DNA from 2 places in the Streptomyces speibonae genome. Region 2 is predicted to be linked to the other one. Evidence: riboswitches for the same ligand, from Rfam matches in the RefSeq annotation. Region 2 holds a riboswitch; the other holds the start of a gene.
What was found. Region 2 has a riboswitch for S-adenosylmethionine ahead of thrC (threonine synthase). Riboswitches for the same ligand answer to the same signal wherever they lie in the genome.
Positions count from the first base shown of each region.

Region 1: it holds a riboswitch for S-adenosylmethionine, as region 2 does, so the genes downstream of both, AC5L3C_RS27980 (aminotransferase class V-fold PLP-dependent enzyme) here and thrC (threonine synthase) in region 2, are expected to answer to the same signal.

Region 1 is NZ_OZ480260.1:6,229,600-6,240,210, forward strand. Features, by position in the region: gene qcrA (cytochrome bc1 complex Rieske iron-sulfur subunit) at 1-525, shown strand, start outside; gene qcrB (cytochrome bc1 complex cytochrome b subunit) at 522-2,159, shown strand; gene trpD (anthranilate phosphoribosyltransferase) at 2,326-3,390, shown strand; SAM riboswitch class IV at 3,476-3,592, shown strand; gene AC5L3C_RS27980 (aminotransferase class V-fold PLP-dependent enzyme) at 3,779-5,161, shown strand; gene AC5L3C_RS27985 (Lrp/AsnC family transcriptional regulator) at 5,275-5,556, opposite strand; gene AC5L3C_RS27990 (rhomboid family intramembrane serine protease) at 5,553-6,293, opposite strand; gene AC5L3C_RS27995 (hypothetical protein) at 6,450-6,689, shown strand; gene AC5L3C_RS28000 (NYN domain-containing protein) at 6,757-8,100, shown strand; gene AC5L3C_RS28005 (C40 family peptidase) at 8,333-9,373, shown strand; gene AC5L3C_RS28010 (C40 family peptidase) at 9,570-10,583, shown strand.
Region 2 is NZ_OZ480260.1:4,503,841-4,514,451, forward strand. Features, by position in the region: gene nagA (N-acetylglucosamine-6-phosphate deacetylase) at 1-551, opposite strand, end outside; gene AC5L3C_RS20500 (ROK family protein) at 551-1,504, opposite strand; gene AC5L3C_RS20505 (extracellular solute-binding protein) at 1,623-2,891, shown strand; gene AC5L3C_RS20510 (DUF3263 domain-containing protein) at 3,471-3,737, shown strand; gene otsB (trehalose-phosphatase) at 3,885-4,745, opposite strand; gene AC5L3C_RS20520 (alpha,alpha-trehalose-phosphate synthase (UDP-forming)) at 4,802-6,205, opposite strand; gene AC5L3C_RS20525 (hypothetical protein) at 6,361-7,044, shown strand; gene AC5L3C_RS20530 (glucosyl-3-phosphoglycerate synthase) at 7,088-8,059, opposite strand; SAM riboswitch class I at 8,198-8,345, shown strand; gene thrC (threonine synthase) at 8,364-9,659, shown strand; gene AC5L3C_RS20540 (ubiquitin-like small modifier protein 1) at 9,724-9,999, shown strand; gene AC5L3C_RS20545 (cold-shock protein) at 10,430-10,611, shown strand, end outside.

The DNA.
Region 1 (10,611 bases), 1.7 Mb from region 2:
GGCGTGGTGCTGCTGCGTGACCTCGGGCCGCTGCCCGGCACCAAGCTGCGCCACACCCTGTGGTCCAAGGGCAAGCTGCTCGTCAACATGAACACCAACGAGCCGCTGCGGCCGTCGGACCTCATCGTGGGCTCCCTGACCTTCGCCAAGCCCGAGGGCCTGGAGGAGCACGACCACGGCTTCCAGACCGAGATCGCCAAGGCCGCACTGATGCTGGTCCGCATCCAGCCGGACGACATCAAGGACAAGCGGGCGCTCGAGTGGTCCCACGAGGGCATCCTCGCGTACTCGAAGATCTGCACCCACGTCGGTTGCCCGATCTCCCTGTACGAGCAGCAGACGCATCACGCGCTGTGCCCCTGTCACCAGTCCACCTTCGACCTCGCCGACGGTGCCCGGGTCATCTTCGGTCCCGCCGGTCACGCCCTGCCGCAGCTGCGCATCGGCGTGAACGACGAGGGCTACCTCGAAGCGCTCGGCGACTTCGACGAGCCCGTCGGTCCTGCCTTCTGGGAGCGCGGATGAGTACCACAACGACCCCCGAGTCCCGCTCGCGCGGGAAGGCACCGGCCGGCGAAAAGGTCGCCGACTGGGCTGACGGCCGGCTGGGGATCTACTCCCTGGCCAAGGCCAACATGCGGAAGATCTTCCCCGACCACTGGTCGTTCATGCTGGGCGAGGTCTGCCTCTACAGCTTCCTCATCATCATCCTCACGGGTGTGTACCTGACGCTGTTCTTCCACCCGTCGATGAACGAGGTGGAGTACCACGGCAGCTACGTGCCGCTGCAGGGCCAGCTGATGAGTGAGGCCTTCAAGTCGACGCTGGACATCAGCTTCGACGTCCGTGGCGGTCTGCTCATCCGGCAGATCCACCACTGGGCGGCCCTGGTCTTCCTGGCCGGCATGTTCGTGCACATGATGCGCGTGTTCTTCACCGGCGCGTTCCGCAAGCCGCGTGAGATCAACTGGCTGTTCGGCTTCCTGCTGTTCGTCCTGGGCATGTTCACCGGTTTCACCGGCTACTCGCTCCCGGACGACCTGCTCTCCGGCACCGGTATCCGCTTCATGGAGGGCGCGATCCTGTCCGTGCCGATCGTCGGCACGTACATCTCGTTCTTCCTCTTCGGCGGCGAGTTCCCCGGCGACGACTTCGTGGCCCGGTTCTTCTCGATCCACGTCCTGCTGCTGCCGGGCATCATGCTCGGCCTCGTGGTGGCGCACCTGATCCTGGTCTTCTACCACAAGCACACGCAGTTCGCGGGTCCCGGCAAGACCAACAAGAACGTCGTCGGCATGCCGCTGCTCCCGGTGTACATGGCCAAGGCCGGAGGCTTCTTCTTCCTGGTCTTCGGTGTGCTGGCGGCCGTCTCGGCGATCGCCACGATCAACCCGGTCTGGAACATCGGCCCCTACCGGCCCGACATGGTCTCCACCGGCGCCCAGCCGGACTGGTACATGGGCTTCTCCGAGGGCCTGATCCGTGTCATGCCGGGCTGGGAGATCAACTTCTGGGGTCACACGCTCGTCCTGGGTGTGTTCATCCCGCTGATGATCTTCCCGCTGGTCCTGGTCGCCATCGCGGTGTACCCGTTCATCGAGTCCTGGATCACCGGCGACAAGCGCGAGCACCACATCCTGGACCGCCCGCGCAACGCCCCGACCCGCACCGCCTTCGGCGTCGCATGGATCACGCTGTACTTCGTGCTCCTGGTCGGTGGTGGCAACGACATCTGGGCCACCCACTTCAACCTGTCGATCAACGCCATCACCTGGTTCGTCCGGGTCGCGTTCTTCGTGGCGCCGGTCCTGGCGTTCGTGGTCACCAAGCGGATCTGCCTCGGCCTGCAGCGCCGGGACAAGGAGAAGGTGCTGCACGGCCGCGAGTCGGGCATCATCAAGCGCCTGCCGCACGGCGAGTTCATCGAGGTGCACGAGCCGCTCAGCCAGGAGCAGCTGTACACCCTCACCGCGCACGAGCAGCCCCAGCCGCTCGAGCTCGGCCCGGAGGTCGACGAGAACGGCGTCCGGCGCAAGGTGAAGATGACCGAGAAGCTGCGCGCCAAGCTCAGCAAGGGGTACTACGGCCCGGAGTCGCAGATCGCGAAGCCGACCGTCGAGGAGTACAAGGAGATCACGAGCGGCCACGGCCACCACTGATCGCCCGCAGCACCTCACCCCAGTCGCCACACGACGGCGAAGGGCCCCCGTCCGTTCTTCGGACGGGGGCCCTTCGCCGTCCCCGGAGCTGGATAGGGTGGAGCCCCGGGGCACCTCGCGGTCCCCGTGCCCCCCGGAACTCATCCACGACCCATCAGGAGCGGCCATGAGCGCTGTGACCCCCGCTGGAGGCGACACCGCGGCGGGCCGCTCCTGGCCCGCTCTGCTGAACGGACTGCTGGACGGCCGGGACCTGTCCGCCGACGACACCGCCTGGGCGATGGACCTGATCATGCGCGGCGAGGCGACCGACGCGCAGATCGCCGGCTTCGCGGTCTCCCTGCGGGCCAAGGGCGAGACGGTCGACGAGATCACCGGCTGTGTACGGGCGCTGTACGACCACGCCAACGTCATCGAGGTGCCCGGCGCGACGGTCGACATCGTCGGCACCGGCGGCGACGGCGCGAAAACGGTGAACATCTCCACGATGTCCTCGATCGTGGTGGCCGGCACCGGCGCGAAGGTCGTCAAGCACGGCAACCGCGCCGCGTCCTCGGCCTCCGGCGCCTCCGACGTCCTGGAGAAGCTGGGCGTCAACCTCGAACTGACCCCGCGCCGGGTCGCCGAGGTCGCCGAGGAGGCCGGGATCACCTTCTGCTTCGCGGTGAAGTTCCACCCCGCGCTGCGTCACGTCGCCGCCGCCCGCGGTCAGCTGGGCATCCGCACGGTGTTCAACTTTCTCGGCCCGCTGGCCAATCCGGCACGGGTCAAGGCGCAGGCGGTCGGGGTCGCCGACCCCCGGATGGCCCCCATCATGGCGGGCGTGTTCGCCGGACGCGGGCACTCCTCGCTGGTGTTCCGCGGCGACGACGGCCTGGACGAGCTGACCACCACCGCCACCTCCAAGGTGTGGGTGGTCCGCGACGGCAAGGTCGACGAGCAGACCTTCGACCCGCGTGACGTCGGCCTCGACCTCGTGCCGGTCGAGGCCCTGCGCGGCGCCGACGCCTCCTACAACGCCGAGGTCGCCCGCCGGCTGCTGGACGGCGAACAGGGCCCGGTGCGGGACGCGGTCCTGCTGAACTCGGCGGCCGCCCTGGTCGCCCTGGAGCCCGGCTCCGGCACTCTCACCGAGCAGATCCGCGCGGGCATGGCGAAGGCGGCCGAGGCCATCGACTCGGGGGCCGCCAAGCGGGTCCTGGAGCGCTGGGTGGCCGTCAGCAACGCGTAGGCGTTCCCCGCGGTGGGACGGTGGGATGTCCCGCGATCCGGACACGGGTTGCGGGACATCGATCACCTCACGTATTTTCCTGGCAGGTCATGAGCGACAGCCATCAGGCCCCGGCCGGCTGTCCGGCAACCCTCCGTCCGTGGCGGGGTGCCCCGGGTGAGGACCAGGCCGTGAGCAGCAGGGCTCACGGCAAGCGCGGACCCCTCGAAACACCAGGGGTCCTGGTCGTCGAGGAGCTTTCCGTGAGCAAGCGAATGCGTTAGGGCTGCCGAGCCCCGCCTCCGCACACCCTTTTCCTTCCTCCTCCGCGCTCGAGCGTGCCGTACCGCGCCCTGCCGTGCCGTACCCGCTCGCGCGAGGATTCCGCCTGCCCCACGGGAGTTCCGTCATGTCCGCCTCCGCCGCCTCCGTCTCCGCCGTCGCCGCCGACCCGTCCCTGTCCTGTCCGCTGCCCGTGCTCGGCCGGGACGTCACCGTCCCGCTCGTCACCGGCGGCGAGGTCACCTACGCCGCCCTCGACTATGCCGCCAGCGCGCCCGCCCTCCAGCGTGTGTGGGACGACGTGGCCGCCTACGCCCCCTACTACGGCAGCGTCCACCGCGGCGCCGGCTACCTCTCCCAGCTCTCCACCGACCTGTTCGAGGCCGCCCGCAGGACCGTCGCGGAGTTCCTCGACTGCCGCGACGGCGACCAGGTGGTCTTCACCCGGTCCACCACCGACTCCCTGAACCTGCTCGCCGCGGCGCTCCCCGACGGCTGCGAGGTCTTCGTCTTCGAGACCGAGCACCACGCCTCCCTGCTGCCCTGGCGCGACACCCGCGTCACCTGCCTCGACGCCCCGAGCAGCCCGCGCCGGGCCGTGGAGACCCTCGAACGTGCCCTCGCCGCCCGGGACCCGCACGGGCCGGCCCTGGTCTGTGTCACCGGCGCCTCCAACGTCACCGGTGAGCTGTGGCCGGTACGGGAGCTGGCCGCCGCCGCCCACGCGCACGGCGCGCGCATCGTGCTGGACGCCGCCCAGCTCGCCCCGCACCGCGCGGTGAGCGTGAGAGGCCTCGACGTCGACTGGGTCGCCTTCTCGGGGCACAAGCTGTACGCGCCCTTCGGCTCCGGTGTGCTGGCCGGCCGCGCGGACTGGCTGCGCGCCGCCGAGCCCTACCTCGCGGGCGGCGGGGCCAGCCGCACGGTCACCCGGCGCGCGGACGGGGGAGTGGACGTGGAGTGGCACGACGGCGCCGCCCGCCACGAGGCCGGCTCGCCCAACGTCATCGGCGCCTACGCCCTCGCCTCCGCCTGCAAGGCGCTCACCGAGGCCGGTTTCGACACGCTGGCCGCGCGCGAGGAGCGGCTGATCCGCGCGGTGCGCGAAGGGCTGGCGGACGTCCCCGAGGTGCGGTTCCTCTCCCTCTTCGGGGACGACGCCCCGCGCGTGGGGGTGCTGTCGTTCGTCGTCGAGGGCTGGAACAGCTCCCACTTCGCCGCCGCGCTCTCCGCGGAGTACGGCATCGGCGTACGGGACGGCCTGTTCTGCGCGCACCCGCTGGTGCGGCGGCTGCTCGGCGGCGATCCGGGGGCGCAGGGGGAGTGCGGGGCGCCCGAGGCGGCGGCGCCGGGGGAGACGTCCCTGAACGCGATCCGGGTCAGCTTCGGCGCGGGCACGCCGGACGAACACGTGGAACGCTTCGTACGAGCGGTACGCGAACTCGTCCACGAGGGCGCCCGCTGGACCTACCACACGGAAAACGGCCGCTGCGTGCCCAATCCTGCCTGAGGCGCTCCAGCCCGTCCGGCGTCTGAGGACGAGGCCCGCAGGGCCGACAGGGGGGTCCGGGGGCGCAGCCCCCAGGTTCGGGACGGGAAGGGGCGGCGGGGGCGAAAAACGTCCTAGCTGTCCAGGCCGATCGCGAACGCCGCCTCCAGGTCGTGCTGGGAGTACGTACGGAACGCCACATGCGTGTCCGTCCCCTCCACCCCGGGAATCTTGCTGATCCGCCCGGGGATCACCTCAGCCAGATCCTCGTGCTCCCGCACCCGCACCATGGCAATGAGGTCATACGTCCCGGTCACGGAGAACACCTCGCTGACGCTGTCCAGCGCGGCGATCTGCTCCGCGATCTCGGGAATCCGGTCCACGCTGGTCTTGATGAGGACGATCGCGGTGATCACGGCTGGTTCTCTCCCTCGGGGGCCGGAGCAGGGACGGACGCGGACTTCACTGTAGTCGCCCCGCCCCGGCACACCCACGCGCAGCCGAAGCCCAGCCCGAACCCCACCAGGTGCGCCAGATACGCCACCCCGGGCCCGTCGGCCGCCCGGCCCGCCGCCGCCCACTGCAACGCCGCCCAGAACGGCAGCACCACCCACGCCGGCAGGCGCACCGGAAGGAAGAACAGGAACGGCAGAAGACTGGTGACCCGCGCCCGCGGGAACAGGAAGAGGAACGCGCCGAGCACCGCCGAGATCGCACCGGAGGCCCCGACCAGGGAACGCTCGGAGTGGGCATGGGCGGCGGCGTACCCCAGCAGCGCCAGATACCCGCACCCGGCGTAGCAGAGGGTGAACCGCACCCGGCCCAGCCGGGCCTCGGCCATCGCCCCGAAGACGTGGAGGAACAGCATGTTGCCGAGCAGATGCACCCAGCTCCCGTGCACGAACAGCGCCGTGGCCGGGGTGAGGACGGCCCAGGGGGACCCTTCGAACAGGTCTGCGGGGATGACGCCCCAGCGCCGGAAATAGGCCCGTTGCGCCGCCAGCAGTTCCTCCCCGGACCCGTGGGCCGGGTGGAGTCCGGAGGCCGGGCCGATCAGGAAGACCAGGCAGCACAGCACGATGAGGGTGCGGGTCAGCGGCGCGGAGGTGCCCCGGACTGCCGTGGCGGCCGACGCCCACCAGTTGCGGACCATGACCACAGAGCATGACGCAACCGGACGCAACCGCCCATACCGCCTCGCCGCCATGGACGGGCGGGCGGCGGGGACCCGCCAGGCCGTAGGGTTACGTGCCACACGCATCGGACGGTCGGTGCGTCACGGACACTGGAAGGAAGGCGAACAGCCACGATGACGGTTCCTCTGCCGACCGCCTCGACGCGGTGGCGCTGCTCCCTCTGCGGCAATCTCACCCGCTTCGACGTGACCCGCTCGTCGAAGGTCGTCGAGTACGTCCACCTCGACCTGGCCGGAGAGCCCAAGGTCGAGGAGCGCAAGGTGCTCGATGAGACGATCGAGTCGGTGCGATGCCGCTGGTGCAACGCCGTGGACCAGGTGGAACTCGTGGACAGGCCGGGCGCCGGCTCCTGAAGGCGGAGCGGGCCCCGCTGACGGCGGCCCCCACGCGGGGCCGCGCACAGGCATTGGGGTGTGACGGATGGTGGAGACCACGGGCGGGGGGCCGCAGGACGGCGCCGCCGAGGTGCTCGACCGTCCGCTGCCCGACGGAGTGCGCCGCCGGGTCGTCCAGATCGTCGCCGACGGCTTCGGCGGCCTCACCGTCGCCGAGCTGCCCACCCAGCTGAGGCAGTACGCCCGGTTCGCCCCCAACCGCCGCGCCAAGTTCGCCGGGAACGCCATGGCGGCGGCGCTGGAGACCGATCCGCTGTTCCGGCAGCGCATCGGGGAGAAGCTCAGAGAAGCGCAGCCGGAACTGACCGGCGCCCTCGACTCCGGCTCACCGCCCCCGGCGGCGGACCCGCTCGACGTGGCGGCCGCGGCCTATGTGCTCCGCCCGCCCGGCTGGGTCAAGCTGGTGACCGCCGCCGGCGAGGAGGCCCAGCGCGCCGACGCCGAACGCGCCGACGAGGAGACCCGCGCCGAGCTGGAGCGGCTGCGCGGCGAACTCGCCCGGGCCCGCGAGCACACCCGGTCCGAGACCGAGCGGCTGCGTGCCGAGCTGGACGCCGCGAAGAAGGAGACCGAGTCGCTGCACCGCAAGCTGCGCTCCGCGCACAGCGACATCAAGCGCGGCGAGGCCGCCCTGCGCAAGCTGCGGGGCGAGATGGAGTCGGTGCGCGCCGAGGGCCACGCCCAGGTGTCGGCCGCCGAGAGCGAGAGCCGGCGGCTCAAGGCGCGGCTCGGTGAGACCGAGGCCGCGCTGGAGGCCGCGCGCCGGGCCGCGCGCGAGGGCCGCAGCGTCGAGGACATGCGGGTACGGCTGCTGCTGGACACCGTGCTGGACGCCGCCCAGGGCCTGCGGCGCGAGCTGGCGCTGCCTCCCGTGTCCGTCCGCCCCGCCGAGACCGTGGACGCCGTGGAGCCGGGGCGCATGACCCCCAAGGACATCGCCGCCCGCGCGCTATCCGAGGACGACCCGGCCATCCTGAACCAGCTGCTGGCGCTGCCGCAGGCCCATCTCGTCGTCGACGGCTACAACGTCACCAAGACCGGCTATCCCCAGATGCCCCTGGAGAAGCAGCGGCTGCGCCTGCTGGGCCAGCTCGCCCAGCTCGCCGCCCAGACCGGCGCCGAGGTCACCTGCGTCTTCGACGGGGCCGAACTGGCCGCCCCCGTGCTGCTGGCGCCGCCGCGCGGCGTGCGCGTGCTGTTCTCCAAGCCGGGCGTCACCGCCGACGAGCTGATCCGCCAGCTGGTGCGCGCGGAGCCGCCGGGACGGCCCGTCATCGTCGTCTCCACCGACCGGGAGGTCGCCGACGGGGTCGCCCGCGCCGGCGCACGCCCCGTCGCGTCGGCGGTGCTCCTCAAGAGGCTTTCCTAGTATCTGATTCACATCCGTCCCCCGTGCAACGTAACGGATCTATGCCCGAATTGACGGAACCGTCACGCAACGTAGCGTCAGCCGGACGTCACTGCAGGTGAGTTGAGGCCGAATAAACCCGCTGTAACGAAGATTTTGTGTCCGGGGATTTGAACTGATCACAAGAACATCACTAGGGTCTGCCTTCGAACCCGCGCTCGCGCGATCACTCTTCGAGAAGGAGTTCGCCTCCGTGGCGTCCCACCGTCGTCCCAAGCAGCCGAGCCGTGCACGCGTGACCGTGCTCACCACCGCTGCCGCAGCTGCCGTCGTCATGAGCTCGCAGGCCGCCAACGCCGCTCCCGGCGAGAAGCCGAGCAAGGACGAGGTCAAGGCCAAGGTCGACAAGCTCTACGAGCAGGCGGAACAGGCCACCGAGAAGTACAACGGCGCCAAGGAGAAGCAGGAGAAGCTCCAGAAGGAGATCTCCACCATCCAGGACAACGTCGCCAAGGGTCAGAAGGAGCTCAACGACCTGCGCGACGGCCTCGGCTCCATGGCCAGCGCCCAGTACCGCAGCGGCGGCATAGACCCGTCCCTGCAGCTCTTCCTCTCCGCCGACCCGGACGACTACCTCGACAAGGCGTCCACGCTCGACCAGTTGAGCACCCAGCAGGTCGACGCGCTGAAGAAGATCCAGGATAAGCAGCGCGAACTCGCCCAGCAGCGCTCCGAGGCGTCCGAGAAGCTCAAGGACCTCTCCTCCACCCGCACCGAACTGGGCAAGAAGAAGAAGGAAGTCCAGGGCAAGCTCTCCGAGGCGCAGAAGCTGCTCAACACTCTCACCGCCGAGGAGAAGAGGCAGCTCACCGAGGATCAGAACCGCGCCACCCGCAACAGTGAGCGCGAGGCCCTCTCCTCCAACGCCCCGGCCGGTTCCGGACGCGCCGCCGCGGCCTACGCCGCCGCCCAGAGCAAGCTCGGCTCGCCCTACGTGTACGGCGCCACCGGCCCGTCCTCCTTCGACTGCTCCGGACTGACCCAGTGGGCCTACGCGCAGGCCGGTGTCGCCCTGCCGCGCACCTCCCAGGCCCAGGCCAACGCCGGCACCCGGATCTACTCGGTGGACCAGCTCAAGGTCGGCGACCTGGTCATCATGTTCAACGACCTGCACCACGTGGGCTTCTACGCGGGCAACGGCCAGATCCTCCACGCGCCGCGCACCGGCACCGTGGTGCGCTACGAGTCGATGAGCACCGTCGGCGGCCCGTTCATGTTCGGCGTCCGCGTCTAGGCTTTTCCACCCCGGCCCGGTGCGCCCGTTAGGGGGAATCGCACCGGCGCCGATCCGCCCTCCGCCCCGCCTTCGACGCAGGTCACAGGCGGGGCGTCACCGTATGTACGCGCTCCGGCCGTTGGTACCCTCGCCGCCGCCGACGCTACTGTCTGCCGCGTTTCCCTGTCCGCCAGCGGAAGGAGCGCGGCTTCCCGTGGGGTCCCATCGCCGTACCGCACCGTCCTCCGGATCCGACCGGAGCGCCGTCGTCGCCCTCGGCCTGCTGTCCGCGGCCGCCACCGCCCTCGGCGCCGTCCCGGCCGCCGCGACCCCGCACGACGACACCCGGGCCGAGGTGGACCGCCTCTACCAGGAGGCCGAGAAGGCCACCGAGGCGTACAACGCGGCCGACGAGCGCGCCGACGCACTGCGCCGGCAGATCGCCACCGCCCAGGACGGGATCGCCCGCAAACAGCACCACGTCAACAGCATGCGGGAGTCACTGGGCACGCTGGCCGGCGTCCAGTACCGCTCCGGCGGCCTGGAACCCGCCGTCGCCCTGCTGCTCTCCGACGACCCCGAGGACTACCTGGAGCGGGCCTCCGTCCTCGACCGGATCACCGTCCACCAGACCGGCGAGCTCCGCCGGCTCCGGGCGGCCCTGCGCTCCCTCGCCCAGGACCGCGCGGAGGCCGCAGGCAAGCTCGAGGCGCTGGACAGGAGCCGCAAGGCCGTCGCCGCCCACAAGCGGACCGTCGAGCGCAAGCTCGCCGAGGCCCGCCGGCTGCTCAACTCCCTCCCGGCCGCCGAACGCGCCGCCTGGAACCGGGCCGGCCGCTCCGACCGCCCGGACCTGCTCGGCCCGGCCGGCATCCCCGCCTCGGACCGCGCGGCCGCCGCCGTCGCCGCCGCCCGCTCCGCCCTCGGCAGGCCCTACGTGTGGGGCGCCAACGGCCCCGGCGGCTTCGACTGCTCCGGACTGACCCAGTGGTCGTACGCGCAGGCCGGTGTCGCCCTGCCGCGCACCTCCCAGGCCCAGCGGTACGCCGGCCGGCGGATCCCGCTCTCCGAGGCCCGCCCCGGCGACCTGGTCGTCTACCGCTCCGACGCCTCCCACGTCGGGATGTACATGGGCAACGGCCAGGTGATCCACGCGCCCCACCCCGGCGCCCCCGTGCGCTACGACCCGGTCGGGATGATGCCCGTCTCGTCGGTCACCAGGGTCTGACCGGTTCGGCCCGTCCGCCCGTACCCTC
Region 2 (10,611 bases):
ATCACCCCGTGCTCGACGAGCAGCCGCACGGAGTCCGGGCCACCCGGCAGCTCGGTGGCCAGCGTCATCATCCTCGCCTGCCCGTGCGCGGCGTCGAGCAGCTTGCGCACCTCGGCCGGGTCGGGGTCGCGCAGCAGCGCCTCGTTGTGCGCGCCTTTGCGGCAGGGGGAGATGAACGGCCCCTCGAAGTGGATGCCGGCGATGTCGCCCTGCTCGGCCAGTTCCGCGAGCATCCCGGCGTGCCGGGCGAGGAAGTCCAGGTCACCGGTGACGGCGGAGGCGACCACCGTGGTGGTGCCGTGCAGGCGGTGGGTGCGGACGCCCTTGAGCACGTCCTCGGCGGTGCCGCCGGCGAAGGACGCCCCGCCGCCGCCGTGGTTGTGGAGGTCGACGAACCCCGGGACCAGCCAGTGGCCGGACAGATCGGCGGTTTCGGCGTCGTCGGGTGCCATGGCGGCGATCCGCGTGCCCTCGACGATCACGCGTCCGTCGTCCACGGTCCCGGTGGGCAGGACCACCCGGGCACCGGTGAGAACCTTGGTGGGGGCCATCAGGTGGTTACCTCCGAGGGGTACGAGGGGTCAGTGGTGTCGATCAGGTCCCAGGCGAGGAGTCCCGCGCCCAGGCATCCGGCGGTGTCCCCGAGGGCCGCGGGGACCAGGGACGGCAGCTTCTGGAAGGTCACCCGCCGCCGGACGGCCTCCCGCAGGGGTGTGAACAAGGTTTCCCCCGCCTCGGCGAGCCCGCCACCGACGATCAGCGTGCGCGGGTCCAGCAGGGTGAGCGCGGTGACCAGTCCGTCGGCGAGCGCGTCCACCGCGTCCTGCCACACCTGACGGGCCCGCGCGTCCCCGGACTCGACGGCCTTGGCGCAGTCGGCGGCGTCCGCGTCCGGGTCCCCGCAGGCGGCCGCCCATGCCTCGCTCACGGCGGAGGCGGACGCGAACCGCTCCAGACAGCCGCGCTGCCCGCACGGGCAGGGAGTCCCCCCGGGCCGTACGACGATGTGGCCGATCTCGCCCGCGAAACCGTGCGCGCCGGCCTCGACCCGGCCGTCGATGCCGATGGCGCCCGCGATGCCGGTGCCCAGCGGCACGAACAGGAAGCGGTCGGTGCCCCGGCCCGCCCCGATGCGGCCCTCGGCGAGTCCGCCGGTGCGCACGTCGTGGCCGAGGGCGACGGGGATGCCGCCGAGGCGCTGCGCGAGTAGGGCGCGCAGCGGGACGTCGCGCCAGCCGAGGTTCGCCGCGTAGACGGCGACTCCCTCGGCCTCGTCGACGATTCCGGGGACGGCGACACCGGCGGCCGAGGCGGGTACGCCGTGCCGGCGGACGCCGTGGGCGCGCAGTTCCGCCGCGAAGTCGAGGATGTCCGCGACGACCGCGTCCGCGCCGCGCTCCCGGCCGGTGGGCCGGCGGGCCTGGTGCAGCAGCTCCCCGTCCGCCCCGACCAGGGCGGCCTTCATCCCGGTGCCGCCCACGTCGAGGGCGATGACATGTTTCACGGGAAACAGTGTGGACCGGGGACCCGCAAGAGGTCTAGTCCACTCACGTGGTGTAGACCTTATTCCGACTATCGAAAAATCTCGGACGGCGCGAGGCGTCGGGACAGGGGCAAGGCACGTGCAGCGGCGGGTCGGGACAAGGGCGATCGCGGTGGTGTCCGCGCTGGGACTGGCAGGAGTCCTCGGCGGATGCGGCACCGGGGAGGGATCGTCGGACGTCACCCTGAGACTCGTGGCCGCGGACTACGGCACGAGCGAGGCCGACAGCTCCGAGAAGTACTGGGCCGATCTGGTCGAGGCCTACGAGTCCGACCACCCCGGCGTGCGGATCGACGTCACCGTCCACTCCTGGAACGACGTCGACCGCGAGGTCAAGGAGATGGTCGACGCCGGTGACCCGCCGGACATGGCGCAGATCGGCGCGTACGCCGACTACGCGGCCCAGGGCAAGCTGTACAAGGCCGGCGACCTGCTCTCGATACCCGTCCAGGCGGACTTCCTCTCCCAGCTCTCCACCGCGGGCGAGGTCAACAGCGTGCAGTACGGCATGCCGTTCGCCGCGTCCACGCGTGTGCTCTTCTACAACAAGAAGCTGTTCGCCGAGGCCGGGCTCACCCCGCCCAAGACGTGGGACGAACTCGCCGCCGACGCCGAGGCGCTCGAGGAGCGGGGGGTCAAGTACCCGTACGCGCTGCCGCTCGGCCCGGAGGAGGCGCAGGCCGAGACCATGCAGTGGCTGCTCAGCGGCGACGGCGGCTACACCGACCTCGCGGGCACCTACGGCATCGACTCCACGGAGAACGTCGAGACCTTCAGCTGGCTGCGCGACGAACTGGTCGGCAAGGGCCTCACCGGCCCCGTCGCGCCCGGCGAACTGGACCGCGCCAAGGCCTTCGAGGCGTTCGCCGCCGGGGACGTCGGCATGCTCAACGGGCATCCCTCGCTGATGGAGATGGCCCGCGAGAAGGGCGTGGAGTACGGCATGGTGCCGACGCCCGGCGCCGACGGCGAGAGCTCCGCCACGCTCGGCGTCGCCGACTGGATGATGGCCTTCAAGAAGAACGGCCACCGCGACGAGGTCGGCGACTTCCTCGACTTCGTCTACAGCGAGCAGAACGTGCTCGGCTTCTCCCGCGAGTACAACCTGCTGCCGGTCACCGGCTCCGCGTCCCGCGCGATGGCCGCGTCCGACAAGGACAAGGACCTCAAGCCGTTCCTCGACCAGCTGCCGGCCTCGGAGCTCTACCCGGTCGGCAACACCTCCTGGGCGGCGGTCAACGCGGCGATCAAGAAGCACATCGGCAAGGCGGTCGAGCCGGGCGGCAGCCCCGCCGGCGTCCTGGGCACGCTCCAGGCGACGGCCACGCGCGCGGAGAGCGCGCAGTAGCGTCTCTGATCAGCTGAGCGAACCCCGTGCGAACCGTGGGGTCCGTTGTGGGTTCTGTCCACCTGGGCGGGGAAGCGTGAGCGTGGAGGTGGAACCCCGCGCCGAGTGCTGCTCCGCGTGGCCGGTGCCGGCTGGTGGTGGGTGTGCTGATCGTGGTCACGCTCTGGTGCCGGTGGGCTGCGCGGGGCAGCCGTGTCCGGTCCGTCGGTGCGTGTCCCTCCGGACGCCGGCCGACGCGGCCAGAGGGCCGTGCCGGGGAGGGAACCCCATGTCGCCTGGGCGTGAGGCGGTTGGTTCGTGGCCGGGTCGGTCCGGTCTTGGACCGGTCCGACCGGCTGGTCTTCGGGACCGTCGTGATGACGGCCTTGGCCTCCATCGCGTCGACCACGGCGCGGATCACCAGCGTGCCGCTGGTGCGCTCGACGACGGTCTTGGCCTGGTGGGCGAGGCCGCGGGCGGCGATCCGTCGCCAGGCTCCTTGGTCCCGGTCGCCCTGCCAGCCGCAGCCGGGGCAGATGGCCCACTTCCATCGGCGACGCATTACCGCAGATCCCGAAGGAAGGCGTTAATCTGCGGCACATGGAGCAGGGGGACGAGCACGACGAGGCGGCCATCGGTGGTGGCGGGCTGGCGGGGCGCGAGCGGGACATCCTCGCGTTGGAACGGCGGGGCTTCACGGGGCCCGGTGTGAAGGAGCGCGCGATCCGTGAGGAGCTGGGCCTGGCGCCGGTCCGCTACTACCAGCTGCTCAACGCGCTCCTGGACGACCCCCGCGCCCTGGCCCACGACCCGGTCACGGTCAACCGCCTGCGCCGCGTCCGCGAGGCCCGCCGCTCGGAACGCTGACCGCCCCCGCCGCCCCTTCCCGTCCCGAACCTGGGCTGCGCCCCCAGACCCCCTTGTCGGCCCTCCGGGCCTCGTCCTCAAACGCCGGACGGGCTGACTTCCAGCCCCTCCGGCGCTTGAGGAGCGGGGGTCCGGGGCGAGAGACCGTCAGGGCATCCGGTCCGCCAGGGACCGCAGGAGGCGTACGACGCCGGCGGGGCCCTCCGTCACCACGTCCGCGCGTTCGCGGAGTTCCGTGACCTCCTCGCTGCCGCTGCAGACCAGCAGCCCGGGTGTGCCCGCCGCGCGGAGTTTGTCGACGGCCGTGTACGCGGCGAGGTCGCCGAGGTCGTCGCCGGCGTAGAGGACCGACTCCGCGCCGATCTCCCGGGCGTACTCCATCAGGGCGACGCCCTTGTCCATGCCCGGCGGGCGCAGCTCCAGGACCATGCGGCCGGGCTCGACGACGAGACCGTGGCGGGTGGCGAGGTCGGCGAGGGGCTCGCGCAGCGCCTCGAACGCGGCCTGCGGATCGGTGGCCCTGCGGGTGTGCACGGCCACCGCGCGGCCCTTCTCCTCGATCCACGTGCCCCGCCAGGCGCCGATCCGGTCCAGCAGCCCCGGCAGCTCCGCGCGGGCGGAGGCGACACCGGGATGCGGGGCGGGCGCGGTGACGGTGCCGGTGACGGCGTCCCAGCGCTCGGCGCCGTAGTGGCCGAGGACGACGAGGTGCTCCAGGCCGGGCACGCCCGCGAAGCCTCCGTTGCGGACCGCGACCCCCGCCGGCCGGCCCGTGACGACCGCGACCGAGGCCACCTTCGGGGCGAGCGCGGCGAGCGCGGGCACCGCCTCGGGGTGTGCGCGGGCCTGCTCGGGATCGGCCACGATCGGGGCGAGCGTCCCGTCGAAGTCGATCCCGATCAGTGCCTTCCGGGGGCGGGAGAGGAGCGCGTCCAGTCCCTCCCGGCCGGCCTGCGTGGCGGGCGTGGGCAGAGCATTCGGGTCCGTGGAATCCGTATGGCTGGCCATACGCCCAACCTATCCACGGTCGGCCGGTCGCACGCCTGCGCGACCGGCCATACCGGTCAGTGGGACGCCGCAGCGCCGCGCAGCGCCTCCAGCTGGTCCAGGAACCAGCGGGCCGGGGGGAGCGCCGTCGCCGAGGCCACCAGGCGCTTGGTGCGGTCGGTGCGGTCGGCGGGGCTCATCGTCAGCGCCTCGTGCAGGGCGCGGGCGGTTTCCACGACGTCGTAGGGGTTGACCGTGATCGCGTCCTCGCCCAGCTCCTCGTGGGCGCCCGCCTCCCGCGACAGCACCAGCGCGCAGCCCGCGTCGGAGACGACCGGGACCTCCTTGGCGACCAGGTTCATGCCGTCGCGGATGGGGTTGACCAGGGCCACGTCCGCCAGCCGGTACGCGGCCAGCGAGCGCGCGAAGTCGTCCTTCACATGGAGGACGACCGGCCGCCAGCCGGGCGTGCCGTAGCGCGCGTTGATGTCCTCGGCGAGCCACTGCACCTCGGCGGTGTAGTCGCGGTAGACGGCGAGGTCCTGCCGGGAGGGGTAGGCGAACGCGACGTGCACCACGCGCTCGCGCCACTCGGGGCGGTCGTCCAGGAGCTGCCGGTACGCCAGCAGGCCCCGCACGATGTTCTTCGACAGCTCGGTGCGGTCGACCCGGACGATGGTCCGGCGCCCCTCGCCGATCTCCTCCCGGAGTGCCGCCATCCGCTCGTCGACGTCGGCCTCGTGGGAGCGGGCGCGCAGGAAGTCCGCGTCGGCGCCCAGCCCGTGCACGCCGATCCGGGTGTCGCCGAGCCCGCCCGCGAAGCGCTCGCAGCACGCGGTGAACGCGTCCGCCCAGCGCCGGGTGAGGAAGCCCAGCCGGTCGGCGCCGAGCATCCCGCGCAGCACCTGGCGCGCGATGTCGTCGGGCAGCATCGCGAAGTACTCCGGCGGCGCCCACGGCGTGTGCGAGAAGTGCGCGATGCGCAGGTCCGGGCGGAGTTCCCGGAGCATGCCGGGGACGAGGGTCAGGTGGTAGTCCTGGACCAGCACCGCCGCGCCCTGCGCCGCCTCCTCGGCCAGCGCCTCGGCGAACGCGCGGTTGTAGGCCTCGTACGAGGCCCACCGGCGGCGGAACTCCGCGTCGAAGACCGGCTCCAGCGGCGTCTGGTACAGCATGTGGTGCACGAACCACAGCACCGAGTTGGCGATCCCGTTGTACGCGTCCGCGTGCACGTCCGCCGGGATGTCCAGCATCCGTACGCCGTCCTCGCCGGCCCCGCGCCGCACGGCCTCGCGGTCGCCGTCGGACAGCGCCGAGCACACCCACAGCGCCCCCGCCTCCGGCCCGATCGCCGACAGCCCGGACACCAGTCCGCCGCCGCCCCGTTTGGCCCGCAGCGAGCCGTCCTCTCCCACCTCGTACGACACCGGTCCCCGGTTGGAGGCGACCAGCACCTGAGCAGCTCCGAAGCTTGCAGCCATACGCCACAACCTAGCCCGGCACCCTGAACCTCAAACGTGCCGGTGCGTCACCTCGGTGGCGATGTGGTCACGCGGGTTGTGTAGAAGTTGTGAACGATACGAGGATGCGTGGTGCACATTTCAACATCAGGGGGGTGGGCGCCATGCCCATACGCATGCCGATACGCGTGCGCGCACGCAGGTTCGCCGGCACGACGGCACTGATCGCGGCCTCCGCGCTGGCCCTGGCCGGCTGCGGCGACGGAGGCACGGGCACGGAGGGCGCGGACGACCGGCCCGCGGCGGTCACGACGACGCCCGGCAGCAGCCCCGCACCCGAGCTGTCCGCCACCACCGAGGCGCCGGACCCGACGCCCACGCCGGACCTCGTCACGTTGCCGGACCACACCGGCGACCGCGTCGGGGCGGCCATCCGCGCGGCCGAGAAGGCGGGGCTCGGCTACACCGTCCGCCTGGAGGGCACCGGGAAGCGGGCTTCGTCCTGGGGCAGCGGAGAGACGGTCTGCGAGCAGAGCGGCGGCTCCGGCGGCGTGACGTTCACCGTCCCGCGCGACGGCCGCGACTGCGACGGCCGGCTGCTGCACACCCCGAAGCCCACCCCGACGCCGGAGCCGCCGCAGACCCGGGACGCGGGCGGGAGCGGGGGCACCGGGGGCGGTACCGGCGACGGTACGGGCACCTGCGAACTCACCAGCCCGGCGGGCAACTGCTATGCCGACGGCCAGTTCTGCGCCAAGAAGCACCGCGGACTGAGCACGCACGGCCGCGGCGGCGAGTACCTGACCTGCGCACTGGACTCCGGCGGCATCTGGCGCTGGTCGGACGGCGTGGCCGGCTGACCTGCCGGCCGGTCGGCGGGCCGACCGGTGGCGGGAAAGGGGGTCAGGCCACTCTGCGGGCCCGGTACTCCGCGATCTCCGCCATCGGCGGCCGCTCCTCCGTGTCGACGGAGTACGTCCGGGGTTCGAAGGTGGCGCCGGTCCGCTCGAACTGGGTCAGGGACGGCCGGAGCATCTGGCCCCGGGCCAGCCGCAGCTGCGCGGTGCGGTAGATCGCGGCGGCCATGCGGCCGAGGGCGTGGCCGTCCTGGTGCCGGTGCTTGCGCACCCCGACGTCGACCTGGGCCAGCGCGTCCAGGCCCACCAGGTGCAGGGCGTCGACCAGCATGCCGAGCTCGACGCCGTAGCCCACCGGGAACGGGAGCTGTTCGAGCAGGGTGCGGCGGGCCGCGTACTCGCCGCCCAGCGGCTGGACGAAGCCGGCCAGCTGGGGCCAGTGCATGTTCAGCAGCGGGCGGGCCATCAGCTCCGTCACCCGGCCGCCCTGGCCGGCCGCGACCGTGCCGGGGGCGGGTCCGCCGGGCACCGTGAGCGGACGGTCGTACATGGCCTTGACCAGCTGCACGCCGGGCTCGGTGAGCAGCGGGCCGACGATGCCGGAGACGAAGTCGGAGGAGAACTCCCTGAGGTCGGCGTCGACGAAGCACACGATGTCGCCCCGGGTGACCAGCAGCGACCGCCACAGCACCTCGCCCTTGCCGGGCACCGCCGGCAGCCGGGGCAGGATCTCGTCGCGGTGCACCACCGTCGCGCCGGCGGCCGCCGCCTCCTCGGCCGTGCGGTCGGTCGAGCCCGAGTCGACCACCACGACCTCGTCGACCAGCGGGACCCGGAGCATCAGATCGTGCCGGACCGCCGAGACGATCGCGCCGACCGTCGTCTCCTCGTTCAGCGCGGGCAGCACCACGCTCACCGTCTGGCCCGTGGCACGCTTCGCCGCCAGGATCCGGTGGAGCGGTCGGTCGGCCACGGACCACGAGCGCTCGGTCAGCCAGCGCTCGACTTCTTCCAGCACGCTCCCGGCTCCTCACTGGCCTCGTGATCCATCTCGCGGTTCGGACGGACTGTCTCCACCTTCCAGGCCTTCGGTTACAGTCTTGAACAACGCCGATGACCATCGCATGCCGGGGTCGTCGCGCGGACAACTGAACACCGCTCATCCAGAGGGGCAGAGGGATACGGCCCGATGAAGCCCCGGCAACCCTCCAGTCGGTTCTTGTCACAGGGACGTGGCGAGGCTCCCGGCTAGGGAAGGTGCCAAATCCGTCTCACGGCGAGATGCGTCGTGAGGAAGATGAGGAGAAAGGGCCTCGCCTCACATGGCTGTGCAGACTGTCGCAAGCACCACCGACTCCGCCGCCGCGAACTCCGTCGACCTCGGCCCCGCCGCCGCGCTGTCCTGCCGCGAATGCGGTCACCGCGTGCCGCTCGGCCCGGTCTTCGCCTGCGAGGAGTGTTTCGGCCCGCTGGAGATCGCCTACGACTTCTCGGCCTACGACACCGAGGAGCTCCGGGGGCGCATCGAAGCGGGCCCCGCGAACATCTGGCGCTACGCGCCGCTGCTGCCCGTCCCGGCGGACGTGGCGACCAAGCCGAACCTGAACCCCGGCTGGACCAAGCTCGTCCAGGCCGACAACCTCGCCCGCGAGCTGGGCGTCACCGGCGGCCTGTACATCAAGGACGACTCCGGCAACCCGACGCACTCCTTCAAGGACCGCGTCGTGGCCCAGGCCCTCGAGGCCGCGCGCGCCTTCGGCTTCACCACCCTGTCCTGCTCCTCGACCGGCAACCTGGCCGGCGCGGTCGGCGCCGCCGCCGCCCGCGCGGGGCTGCGCTCCTGCGTGTTCATCCCGCACGACCTGGAGCAGGGCAAGGTCGTCATGGCCGCCGTCTACGGCGGGGAGCTCGTCGGCATCGAGGGCAACTACGACGACGTGAACCGTTTCTGCTCCGAGCTGATCGGCGACCCGGCCGGCGAGGGCTGGGGCTTCGTCAACGTCAACCTGCGGCCGTACTACGCGGAGGGGTCCAAGACCCTCGCGTACGAGATCTGCGAGCAGCTGGGATGGCGGCTGCCCGACCAGATCGTCGTGCCGATCGCCTCCGGCTCGCAGCTCACGAAGATCGACAAGGGGCTTCAGGAGCTGATCAGGCTCGGGCTCGTCGAGGACCGGCCGTACAAGATCTTCGGCGCCCAGGCGGAGGGCTGTTCGCCGGTGTCCACCGCGTACAAGGCCGGGCACGACGTCGTACGTCCGCAGAAGCCGGACACGATCGCCAAGTCGCTGGCGATCGGGAACCCGGCGGACGGGCCGTACGTCCTGGACATCGCGCGGCGCACGGGCGGTGCGGTGGAGGACGTCACCGACGAGCAGATCGTCGAGGCGATCAAGACGCTCGCGCGGACCGAGGGGATCTTCGCGGAGACCGCGGGGGGCGTCACGGTCGGCGTGACGAAGAAGCTCCTCGGGAGCGGTGTGCTCGACCCGTCCCTGACCACGGTCGTGCTGAACACGGGTGATGGTCTGAAGACGCTGGACGCGGTGGCCGGCACGGGGCTGACGGCGACGATCCGTCCGAGCCTGGAGTCGTTCCGTGAAGCCGGGCTTGTCTGAGTTGTTCGGCTTGTCTGAGTTTTTCGTCTGCGGGGCTGTTGGCACCTGACCGGAGGTTTCAAAAGTGAGCGTTACTGTTCGGATCCCTACCATCTTGCGCACCTACACCGGCGGCAAGGCCGAGGTGACCGCCGAGGGGGCCACCCTCGGGGAGGTCATCTCCGATCTGGAGAAGAACCACACGGGCATCGCCGCCCGGGTCCTGGACGACCAGGGCAAGCTGCGGCGGTTCGTCAACGTCTACGTGAACGACGACGACGTGCGGTTCGAGCAGGGGCTGGAGACGGCCACCCCGGACGGCGCCGGTGTGTCGATCATCCCGGCGGTGGCCGGCGGCTGATCATTACCTTCGGTAATGACGGTGACCGAACGTAGGGGAACCTGCCCCTTCCGTAAGAGATGCGGAGGGGGCAATTCCGTGGGGTTGAACGCGGTAGGGTTGGGGAACGCGCTCCTGATCCACTGATCGAGCACCCTGAATTTCTGCCGCACGCCCGACTGGAAGTAGCCAAAGTCTGGGCCCTTCTCGCGGCATTTGTGCCGATTGTCCGGCCCGACTTGCCCTGAATTCAGACGAATTCTCGCCACATTCCGGACCGGCGGCGTCCAGATTTCTCGTCCGATTGACCTGTTGCAGACGGCAGTTGGACAGATACATTCAGCCGCGGTCGACGCGTTCCGGCGCACGCCCCCAACCGTTGGGGGGTGAGGTCTGACCCGGATCCGCGAAGTGTGGATCTGTGCAAGGGCCAGTAATAGGGGAGTTAGGCATGGCTCAGGGCACCGTCAAGTGGTTCAACGCGGAGAAGGGGTACGGCTTCATCGCGGTCGACGGTGGTGCGGATGTTTTCGTCCACTACAGCGCGATTCAGATGGACGGCTACCGCACCCTCGAAGAAGGCCAGCGGGTCGAGTTCGAGATCTCGCAGGGCCAGAAGGGCCCGCAGGCCGA